4 regions of the Shinella sp. R2-11 genome follow, and region 1 is predicted to be linked to each of the others. Evidence: riboswitches for the same ligand, from Rfam matches in the RefSeq annotation. Region 1 holds a riboswitch; each other region holds the start of a gene.
The links. Region 1 has a riboswitch for cobalamin ahead of cobU (bifunctional adenosylcobinamide kinase/adenosylcobinamide-phosphate guanylyltransferase). Riboswitches for the same ligand answer to the same signal wherever they lie in the genome.

Region 2: another riboswitch for cobalamin. It lies ahead of metE (5-methyltetrahydropteroyltriglutamate--homocysteine S-methyltransferase); the one in region 1 lies ahead of cobU (bifunctional adenosylcobinamide kinase/adenosylcobinamide-phosphate guanylyltransferase).
Region 3: another riboswitch for cobalamin. It lies ahead of ACZ1A1_RS22520 (aromatic ring-hydroxylating oxygenase subunit alpha); the one in region 1 lies ahead of cobU (bifunctional adenosylcobinamide kinase/adenosylcobinamide-phosphate guanylyltransferase).
Region 4: another riboswitch for cobalamin. It lies ahead of nrdH (glutaredoxin-like protein NrdH); the one in region 1 lies ahead of cobU (bifunctional adenosylcobinamide kinase/adenosylcobinamide-phosphate guanylyltransferase).

Annotation. Positions count from the first base shown of each region.
Region 1 is NZ_JBVAPC010000002.1:601,859-604,048, reverse strand. It holds gene ACZ1A1_RS07585 (peptidoglycan-binding domain-containing protein) at 1-772, shown strand, start outside; cobalamin riboswitch at 835-1,196, shown strand; gene cobU (bifunctional adenosylcobinamide kinase/adenosylcobinamide-phosphate guanylyltransferase) at 1,379-1,903, shown strand; gene cobW (cobalamin biosynthesis protein CobW) at 1,907-2,190, shown strand, end outside.
Region 2 is NZ_JBVAPC010000001.1:317,877-320,066, forward strand. It holds gene metE (5-methyltetrahydropteroyltriglutamate--homocysteine S-methyltransferase) at 1-806, opposite strand, end outside; cobalamin riboswitch at 906-1,120, opposite strand; gene ACZ1A1_RS01570 (methylenetetrahydrofolate reductase) at 1,206-2,060, opposite strand.
Region 3 is NZ_JBVAPC010000011.1:32,066-34,255, reverse strand. It holds gene ACZ1A1_RS22520 (aromatic ring-hydroxylating oxygenase subunit alpha) at 1-1,126, opposite strand, end outside; cobalamin riboswitch at 1,229-1,422, opposite strand; gene ACZ1A1_RS22515 (DUF6656 family protein) at 1,719-2,190, shown strand, end outside.
Region 4 is NZ_JBVAPC010000001.1:314,196-316,385, forward strand. It holds gene nrdE (class 1b ribonucleoside-diphosphate reductase subunit alpha) at 1-217, opposite strand, end outside; gene nrdI (class Ib ribonucleoside-diphosphate reductase assembly flavoprotein NrdI) at 214-612, opposite strand; gene nrdH (glutaredoxin-like protein NrdH) at 623-844, opposite strand; cobalamin riboswitch at 1,090-1,306, opposite strand; gene ACZ1A1_RS01560 (acyl-CoA thioesterase) at 1,333-2,151, opposite strand; gene metE (5-methyltetrahydropteroyltriglutamate--homocysteine S-methyltransferase) at 2,148-2,190, opposite strand, start outside.

The DNA.
Region 1 (2,190 bases):
GGCCGAGGCCGCGAAAGCGGCGGCGGATGCTGAGGCCAAGGCCGCGGAAGCCGCCCGCCTTGCCAAGGAGGCCGAAAAGCGCGCCGAAGAAGCCGCTGCCGCCCGCAAGCAGGCCGAAGGCGGCGCTGCCTCGGCGAATGCCGGCAAGGCTGAAGCCGCCGGCGGTCAGGACGGCGGCGTCGCAGCCCGCAAGGCGGAGGACGCCAGGCGCGAGGAGGAGACGTTCCAGAAGGCGGTGCTCGACGGTTCCGAAAAGGCGTTCCGCGCCTATATCGCGGCCTATCCGAACGGCCGCTTCCTCGCGGATGCCCGCGAGCGACTTGCCGCGCTCTCGAAGGCCAAGCGGCTGGAAACCGGCACGGCGACCGCGGACACCGAGCGCAAGGCCGTGGAGCAGCCCGTGGTCGATCCGCGCGAGGCCTATATGGACCGCTCGCTGCGCGCCCAGGCCCAGCGCTGGCTGAGCGCGCTCGGCTACAACACCTATGGCGCCGACGGCGTCTTCGGTCCGCGCACCCGCGCGGCGATCTCCGCCTGGCAGGGCGCGTCGGGCTATCGCGCCAGCGGCTATCTCACGCGCCAGCAGTACCGCGTGCTGCGCGAGGCCGCGCAATATGCCGAGGCGCGCCAGACCCGCCAGCGGCGCTACCAGCGGCAGCGCGAATACGACATGCTGGAAGGCCCCGTCGACGGCTATTATGACGGGCCGTACTACCGCGACGACGGCTATTACAATCGCCGTGGCGGCGTGGTGATCATCCCCGGCTATTGAGGCCGGGGCACAAGGGCTTCTTATGCCCGCCGCTCGATTGACTTGGCGGCGGGGCACGCTTAATCATCCGACCATCGGATGGTTCCCGACGGCCGCAAACCGGCCCGGGAGAGAAGGGAACGTGACACGGTGGACCCAGATCGGGCGCCGCAATCACGGCCGACCCCGCGACTGTAGAGTGGCGAGGAACGATCGGCCGATGGAACCGACGGCGTGCGGGGCGGCATGGTGCCACCCCGACAAGGCGCCGGAGAACCATCGGAAAAGCCACTGGGCTCTTTTGCGATAAGCCGGGGTTGGACGCCTCTATCTCTACGAATCGTCCGCCTTTCGCAAAGCCTGCCCGGGAAGGTGAGAGCGTTCCGCCGGTGCCTTGGCACCTGACGCCGCGAGCCAGGAAACCTGCCATCCGACAGAGGGCATGTCGCCCGATCCGGGGAGCTTTTCCCCTGTGCCTGAACGGAGGTTGTCATGGCGCTATCCACATCACCCCTTTGGCTCCGGGCCGGTCCGGCCGGGGCCGCGTGCGCGCCTCCTGCCATCGCGCCTGCCTGAGGCCGCCGCGATGGCGGTCACTTTCGACATGAATTTCCGGAACGCTGGACGATGACGGTTCCTCACGGCGGAGCCGTGCTCGTGCTGGGCGGAGCGCGTTCGGGAAAATCCGCATTCGCCGAAAGGCTGGTCGCCGGGACCGGCCTCGAACGCCATTACATCGCCACCGGCCGCGCCTTCGACGACGAGATGCGCCAGCGCATCGCAAAACACCGGGAAGACCGGGGCGGCGGGTGGCGGACGCATGAGGAGCCGCTGGCCCTTGCCGCACGCATCGGCGAGGTAGCGCGGGAAGACCGCGCGGTGCTCGTCGATTGCCTGACGCTCTGGGTGACGAACCTGATGCTGGAGGAGCGCGACATTCCCGCCGAATTTTCCGGCCTTCTCGCCGCGATCGCTGGCGCCCCCGGCCGGCTGGTCCTCGTGTCGAACGAGGTCGGCCTTGGAATCGTGCCTGACAATCGCATGGCGCGCGAATTCCGCGACCATGCCGGGCGGCTGCACCAACAGGTGGCCGCCCTCGTGCCTGAAGTCTATTTTATCGCGGCCGGACTGCCGCTGAAAATGAAGGGTTGAGCCATGCTGCAACAGAAAATTCCCGCCACCGTCATCACCGGCTTCCTCGGCGCGGGCAAGACGACGATGATCCGCAACCTCCTGCAGAATGCCGGCGGAAAGCGCATCGCGCTCATCATCAACGAGTTCGGCGACCTCGGCGTCGACGGCGACGTGCTGAAGGGCTGCGGCGCTGAGGCCTGCACCGAGGACGACATCATCGAGCTCACCAACGGCTGCATCTGCTGCACCGTCGCCGACGATTTCATCCCCACCATGGCGAAGCTGCTGGAGCGCGAGAACCGCCC
Region 2 (2,190 bases), on a different contig from region 1:
GCCGCAAGGTTGTCGCCGAGCGCACCGAAATAGGTCGCCAGCAGGATCTTCAGGCTTGGCGCCGCCTCGGCGAGGCGATCATAGGCGACCGCAAGGGCGTGGCGCTCGCCTTCGGTGAGGTCGAGTGCGAGGATCGGCTCGTCGACCTGCACCCAGTCGGCACCGGCGGCGGCGAGGCGTCCGAGCAGCTCCTCGTAGACCGGAAGCAGCCTCTCAAGAAGGTCGAGCGGCTTGAACGTCGAGGGCCGCGCCTTGGCGAGCTTCAGGAAGGTGACCGGGCCGAGCACGACGGGCCTTGTGTGGATGCCGAGCGCCCTCGCCTCCAGGAAATGATCGACGGGCTTCTGCGAAGTCAGCGTGAAGACCTGATCCTCCGAGACTTCCGGCACCATGTAGTGGTAGTTCGTGTCGAACCACTTGGTCATTTCGAGCGCCGGGACGCCGTGGCCGTGGTGGGCATGGCCGCAGCCGGCATTGCTGTCGCCCTCGCTGCCGCGCGCCATGGCGAAATAGACGGAAAGCGGCACCGCTCCGCCCTTCCAGCCATAGGCGGCCGGGATCGCGCCGACCATGACGGCGGTGTCGAGCACGTGGTCGTAGAGGGAGAAGTCGTTGGAAGGGATCTTCGTGATCCCCCGGTCACGCTGGAGCGCCCAGTTCTCGGCGCGCAGCCTTGCGGCCGTTTCGAGGAGGTCGCTTTCGGCGATCTTGCCGGACCAGTAGCCCTCGAGGGCGAATTTCAGCTCGCGGTGGCGGCCGATGCGCGGGAAGCCGAGAGTGGCGACCGGCAGAGTTCGATGTGACATTGTCATACCCCATTGGTTCGTGGGGGCATGGGTAAGCGGACGCGTGCGAGGACCGCCGCTGTCGGGCGGGTCGCAGCAACCACCGGGACACCCCGCCCGTGGACGTTATTTGTCTTGGCAGGTCTCCTGGCTCACGGGTCGCCGCCGCTGCCCGTCTTCCCAGGGATTTCGCCCCAGTGACATCGTGGACAACGGCTCGCCGCTTACAGTTGCGGGGGCAGCTCCGGCATTGCCGACGGATCGACGCACCGGATTCCCTCTTAGCCCTCGGTCAGGCAAGCCTGTGCCGGGGAACCATGACAGGGGGATTTCGTCCGAGAACGGGCGGAATGTCAATAGACATAAAGAAATCTTTATATCTTTATTTTCCCGAATGATGCCTTTGGCTGGCGCAGAACGTCACCAGGAGCCGCGCTTGCGCAGCCATGCGGCCGACTTGTCCAGCCCGCCGAAGGGGAAGACATGAATCTGAGTGATGGGACCCGGCGTCGCCGCGCGCCAGCGCTCCTCGACGGGGCCGACGACCGTTTCCGGCGAATAGCCGGCGGCAAGCGCCATGAGCCCGCCGCCATGCCGGGTCAGGACGGAGAGGGAGTTTCCGATCCCGCACATGGTTCCGTATTTGATGAGCGTCGTGATCTTGGCCGGTCCCGCGACGCCGAGATGGATCGGGATGTCGATGCCGGCGCGCACCAGCCCGTCCGCCCAGGCGATGGCCTTCTGCGCGTCGAAGCCGAACTGCGTGACGATGCGCAGGCGGGCATCCGTCCGCTCGGCGAAATCCAGCTTGCGGCGTAACGCTTCCAGCGCGACTGCGTCGGTGAAATCGGGGCTGCCCTCGGGATGGCCGGCAATGGCGAAATCGCGGATGCCGAAGCGGTCGAGAATGCCCGTTTCCAGAACGTCGAGCGAGGACGAGAAGGGCCCGGCCGGCGGCGTGATGCCGCCGCCGACCACCAGGACGTCCATGACGCCCGCCTCCTCTGCGAGGCGGCCGACGCGCCGTTCCAGCGCATCCCGCGAGGCGATCCGCCGGGCGGCGAGATGCGGCACCGGCACGCAGCCGGCCTCATGCAGCCGGCGGGCGGCCGCCAGCGTTTCCGCCTCGGTCTCCGGCGCGCCGATATCCGTCAGGTAGACGCGCACGCCCCGCGGCAAAAGCGTGACGAGGTCCGCGACCGGCGGGACCTGTTTCGGCAGGGCTTCTATCGAGGCTGGAAGCCGTCCCGTTTCCGTTCGCACCTGTCCGATCATTCTCACGCTCATGCCAGTTGAAGATAATGGCCTGCTATGGCGCCATTTTCCGGAAAGCGCAGCATCCAACGCGTCATACGCTTGACGGCTTGCGCAAAAGTATCGTGGAAGGCCGAAACGGCAAGGCCCC
Region 3 (2,190 bases), on a different contig from region 1:
CGTAGGCCGGGGAGCGGATGCCGAAGGCGTTTTCCTCGACGATCCGGCGGTCCTGGTCATTAGTCTCGGTCCAGACATGGGTGAGCTCGTCGAGACGGTAGTCGACGCCCTCCACCGCATCCTTGTTGACAAGCCACTTGGTCGTGACCTGGGTCAGCTCGGGGCCGAGCGGCAGCACGCGGAAGGTGATGGCATGGTCGGCCAGAACGTGGTTCCACGTCGTGGGGTAGTGGAAGAGCAGCAACGCGCCGATATGGTTTTCCAGCACGTCGTTGGAGAGCGGGCGCTGCACGGCGCGGGCGCCGGACATGGTGTAGCTCTCGGCGTCCTGGATCAGCGGCATGCGTGCGGCGCGGAACTGGCCGGTCGGCGACATGCGGAACTGGCTCGGCAGGCCGGCGGCCTCGCACTTGGCCCAGTGGCCGGAGATTTCCGGATCGTCCTGCGCACCCTGCACGCCGGTCGCGCTCGGCGCTTCCGGATAGGTGCGGCAGAGCTCGGGATGGTTCGCCGCGCAATGGTAGCACTCGCGGTTGTTTTCCCAGACGAGCTTCCAGTTGCCCTTCTCGACGATGGTGCTTTCGAAGGCGACCTTGGTCTCGCCGAGGCGATGGCGGGCGATGTAGGGCTCGACGAGCGAAACGAAGGGTGCGAAGTCCGGCGCGTCCTCGGCGAGACAGATGAAGATGTAGCCGCCGACCGTCTGGCAATGGACCGGCTTCAGGCCATGCTCGCTCTTGTCGAAGGTCTCGTCCATATGGCGGGCGAAGAGCAGGGAACCGTCGAGTTCGTAGGTCCACTGGTGATAGGGACAGACGAGCTTGGCGGCGCTGCCCCTGTGCTGCGTGCAGACGCGCGAGCCGCGGTGGCGGCAGGAATTGTGCAGCGCGCGCACGGTGCCCGAGCGGTCCCGGGTGATGACGACGGGATAGTCGCCGATCTGCACGGTGAAATAGTTGCCGGCCTTCGGGATCTCGCAATCGTGGCCGACGAACAGCCAGTCGCGGTACCAGATCGTCTCCAGGTCGAGCTTGTAGTAATCGGGGTCGGTGTAGAAGGCCTGCTCGAGGCTGTAGCCTTCGCGCCGGTTCTTGAGCTTGCGGAGCACGTCGCTGCGAATGTCCATGCCGGGATCCTCAGATATCCAAATTCGCCGAGGCGTACGGAAGGAGACGGCCCCCGGGACCAAGCCCGGAACTGCACGCTTCCCGGCCGCCCGCCGCAGCCGTCACGATCGTTCCTCCAGGCTGGTTTCCGGGCTGAGGAGCGTCCCTCCTGGGACTGTCGCGGCGCCTTCCGGATCCTTCCTCCGTCGGGCTTTCCGCGCCTCCAACACCGTTGCGGGGGCAGCGCCGGATTTCAACCGGCTTCCCAATTTTCGCGCCCTCTGCCGAGGGTGACGCCTTGAGTGAACCTATCTAAGCGCAAGAGCGCCCGCACGGCATGCCGGAAAACGACACGGCCTCTTGATTTGACGACAGGTCACAGCCAGGGAGGTCGGCACCCGCGGCCTCTGTTTTACCTGATATCTCATATGGATAGGCTTCAAATCCGCGGGCGTTTCCCGCGCTTTCGGCCCATCGGCGCCGCAGCGGCGGCCCTTGTCATATTGCGACCATATTCCTTACGGGTTTGCGACGTCGCGGAATGAAAGAAATACTTAACGACGTTTCCATAAACTTTTGCCGGACAGGACGCGTGGATGGAGTACCCGAGGCGTGCAGCAGACGAAATTCCGGTACTACGACGCCGTCGCCTTCAAGCGGGCCAATCCGCCCCGATCCGCCGTGCATACGGAGTTCCTGCGCACCGGCCGCATCGACCGGAGCATCGCCTGGAGCCCGAGCGAGAAGCGCTATCTCAGCTATGAGGAAGTGGCCGAGCGCACCGGCCGCAAGCTGGAACGCGCCGGCGACATCACCCATGAGCGCATCAACGGCTTCCACCGATCGATCCGCTTTCCCAAGCTGGTCTTCCACCGCACGCTCGCCGAGACGCCGCATCTCGGCTATTGCCATATCACCGTCGCCAACAGCCGCTTCGCGGAATTCGAAAATGTGCAATGGGCCTTCTACATGGCCAATTTCCTGGCCGAGATCGGCGACGAGGAACAGTTCTTCGCCGGCATCTCGCGCAAGCCCGGACGCATGTATTTCGCCGTCGCCATCGCGCCGGCCGAGGAGGAAGGCC
Region 4 (2,190 bases), on a different contig from region 1:
TGTTCTGGTTGACGTGCTGGAGGAAATACTGCTTGGCCGCCTGCCGGTCCTTGTCGAGCTGGATCTTCCCCTCCTCGTCGTAGAGGTTCAGCATGGCGTTCAGCGCGTGGTAATCCAGCGCCGTGATCTCCGGAGCCTTCGCCGGCTTATCTCCCGCAGGATGAGAAAAAGCGTGAGGCGGTTTTTCGCTCGCATCCCGCGGCGTCGAAGCGTTCATCGTGTCCAAAATCGTTCCAGTCCCTGTCTGACATTGTCGACGTCCTCATCCGTGCCGAGCAGCTCGAAGCGGTAGAGGAACGGCACCGCGCATTTCGCGGAGATGATGTTTCCCGCGACGGCATATCCGGCGCCGAAATTGGTGTTGCCCGCCGCGATGACGCCGCGGATCAGGCTGCGGTTGCGCGGATTGTTGAGGAAGCGGATGACGGGCTTGGGCACCGCTCCCTTCTCCCCGCCCCCGCCATAGGTCGGCGAAACCAGCACGAAGGGCCGGTCGGCCTGCGGGGCTTCACCGGCGGCGTCGAGCGGCAGGCGCAGGGCCTCGACCCCGAGCTTTTCCACGAAGCGCCGGGTGTTCTCCGACCGGCTGGAAAAATAGACGAGGTCCCCCACCGCCTTCTCCTCAGGCGAGCGCGCTGATCATGTCCGGGCGGAAGCCGGCCCAATGCTGCTCGCCGGCGATGACGACCGGGACCTGACGGTAGCCGAGACCCTGCACGAGCGCATAGGCATCGGCGTCCTCGGAAATGTCGACGACGTGGTAGTCGATGCCCTGGCGGTCGAGCGCGCGGGTGGTCGCGGTGCACTGGACGCAGGCGGGCTTGGAGTAGACGGTGATGGACATGGCTTTCCTCGTTTTCGATCGGGCATGGGATATCGCCCGGCCATCCGCCGATGGCCGCTCGATACGTTCTCGGTGATAAGGGCGGCCGTCTACGGACGGCCGGACGCGGGGCGCCGCCTACTCGCGCGGATGGACTGGCAACACGATCGACATGACTTCACCCCGAGGCATTTCGCGGGGGATCGGGGGAGACGGCGGGCGGCATTCTGCGCGACCCAACGCTCGCCATCCGGACACCCCGCCCGTGGACGTTCATGTTCGAGGCAGGTCTCCTGGCTTGCGGGTCGCGGCATCCGTCCGCCTTCCCAAGGCATTTGCGCCCCAGTGGCTCATCGAACGAATGCTCGCCGCTTACAGTTGCGGGGGCAGCTCCGGATTGACGCGGCCATCATGGCCACCCCGGATTCCCGTCTTAGCCTTCCATCCTTTCGAATCGAAGGAACCTCGAACACAAGATATAGTAGACGAGGTAAAAAATGCGTCAACGGCTATGATGGATTTTCCACGGCTTCATTGCGCGCCACCGGCACCGGCCGGTCGCTGCCGTCGACGGCGACCATGACGAAGCGGCCGCTCGCGGTGAGCGTACGCCGGCCGCTCATCAGGTCCTCCGACCAGAGCTCGACGGCGACCGTCATGGAGGTTCGCCCGACCTCCACCACCTCGGCGACGGTATCGACGATGGACCCGACGGCGACGGGTGCGCGGAAATCCACCCGTTCGGAGGCGGCGAGCACGGCGATGCGGCGGCTGTGCCGCGTGGCCGCGACGAAGGCGGCCTTGGTCATGGCCGCCAGCGCCTCGCCGCCGAAGAGGCGACCGAAGCTGTTGGCCTGGTCGGCGAAGACGATGTCGCTCGCCCGCAGCCCGCCGGCCGGTTCGGCGGGCGCGTCGCCGAGCGGCGGCAGGCGCCAGCCGGGCGCCTTATCCTCGGGCACCGCGACCATGTTGAAGGCACCGCGCGTGCAGAGCCGCCGGGCGCCGCCGAGCAGGTCTTCGGCGATCATCTCCACGTCCACCGCCATCGACTTGCGGCCGACACGCGCAACGCGCGCCACGAGCTCGACCAGCTCGCCGACACGGGCCGGCCCCTGGAAATCGACGCGCTCGCAGGAGGCCGTGACGAAGGGCACGCGCCCATGGCGCGTCGCCGCGATGAAGGCGACCCGATCCATCATGGCAAGGCCGGCGCCGCCGAAGAGCGTGCCGTGATGGTTGGTGTCGCCCGGAAAGACGAGCGCGACCAGACGGCTCGAAGACGCCGGGATTGCTCCCGGCGTCTCGATGCCTGCAGCGGCAGGGCTCATTGCGCCGCCGCCGGCGCGCGCAGCCGGCGGGCCGCCTCA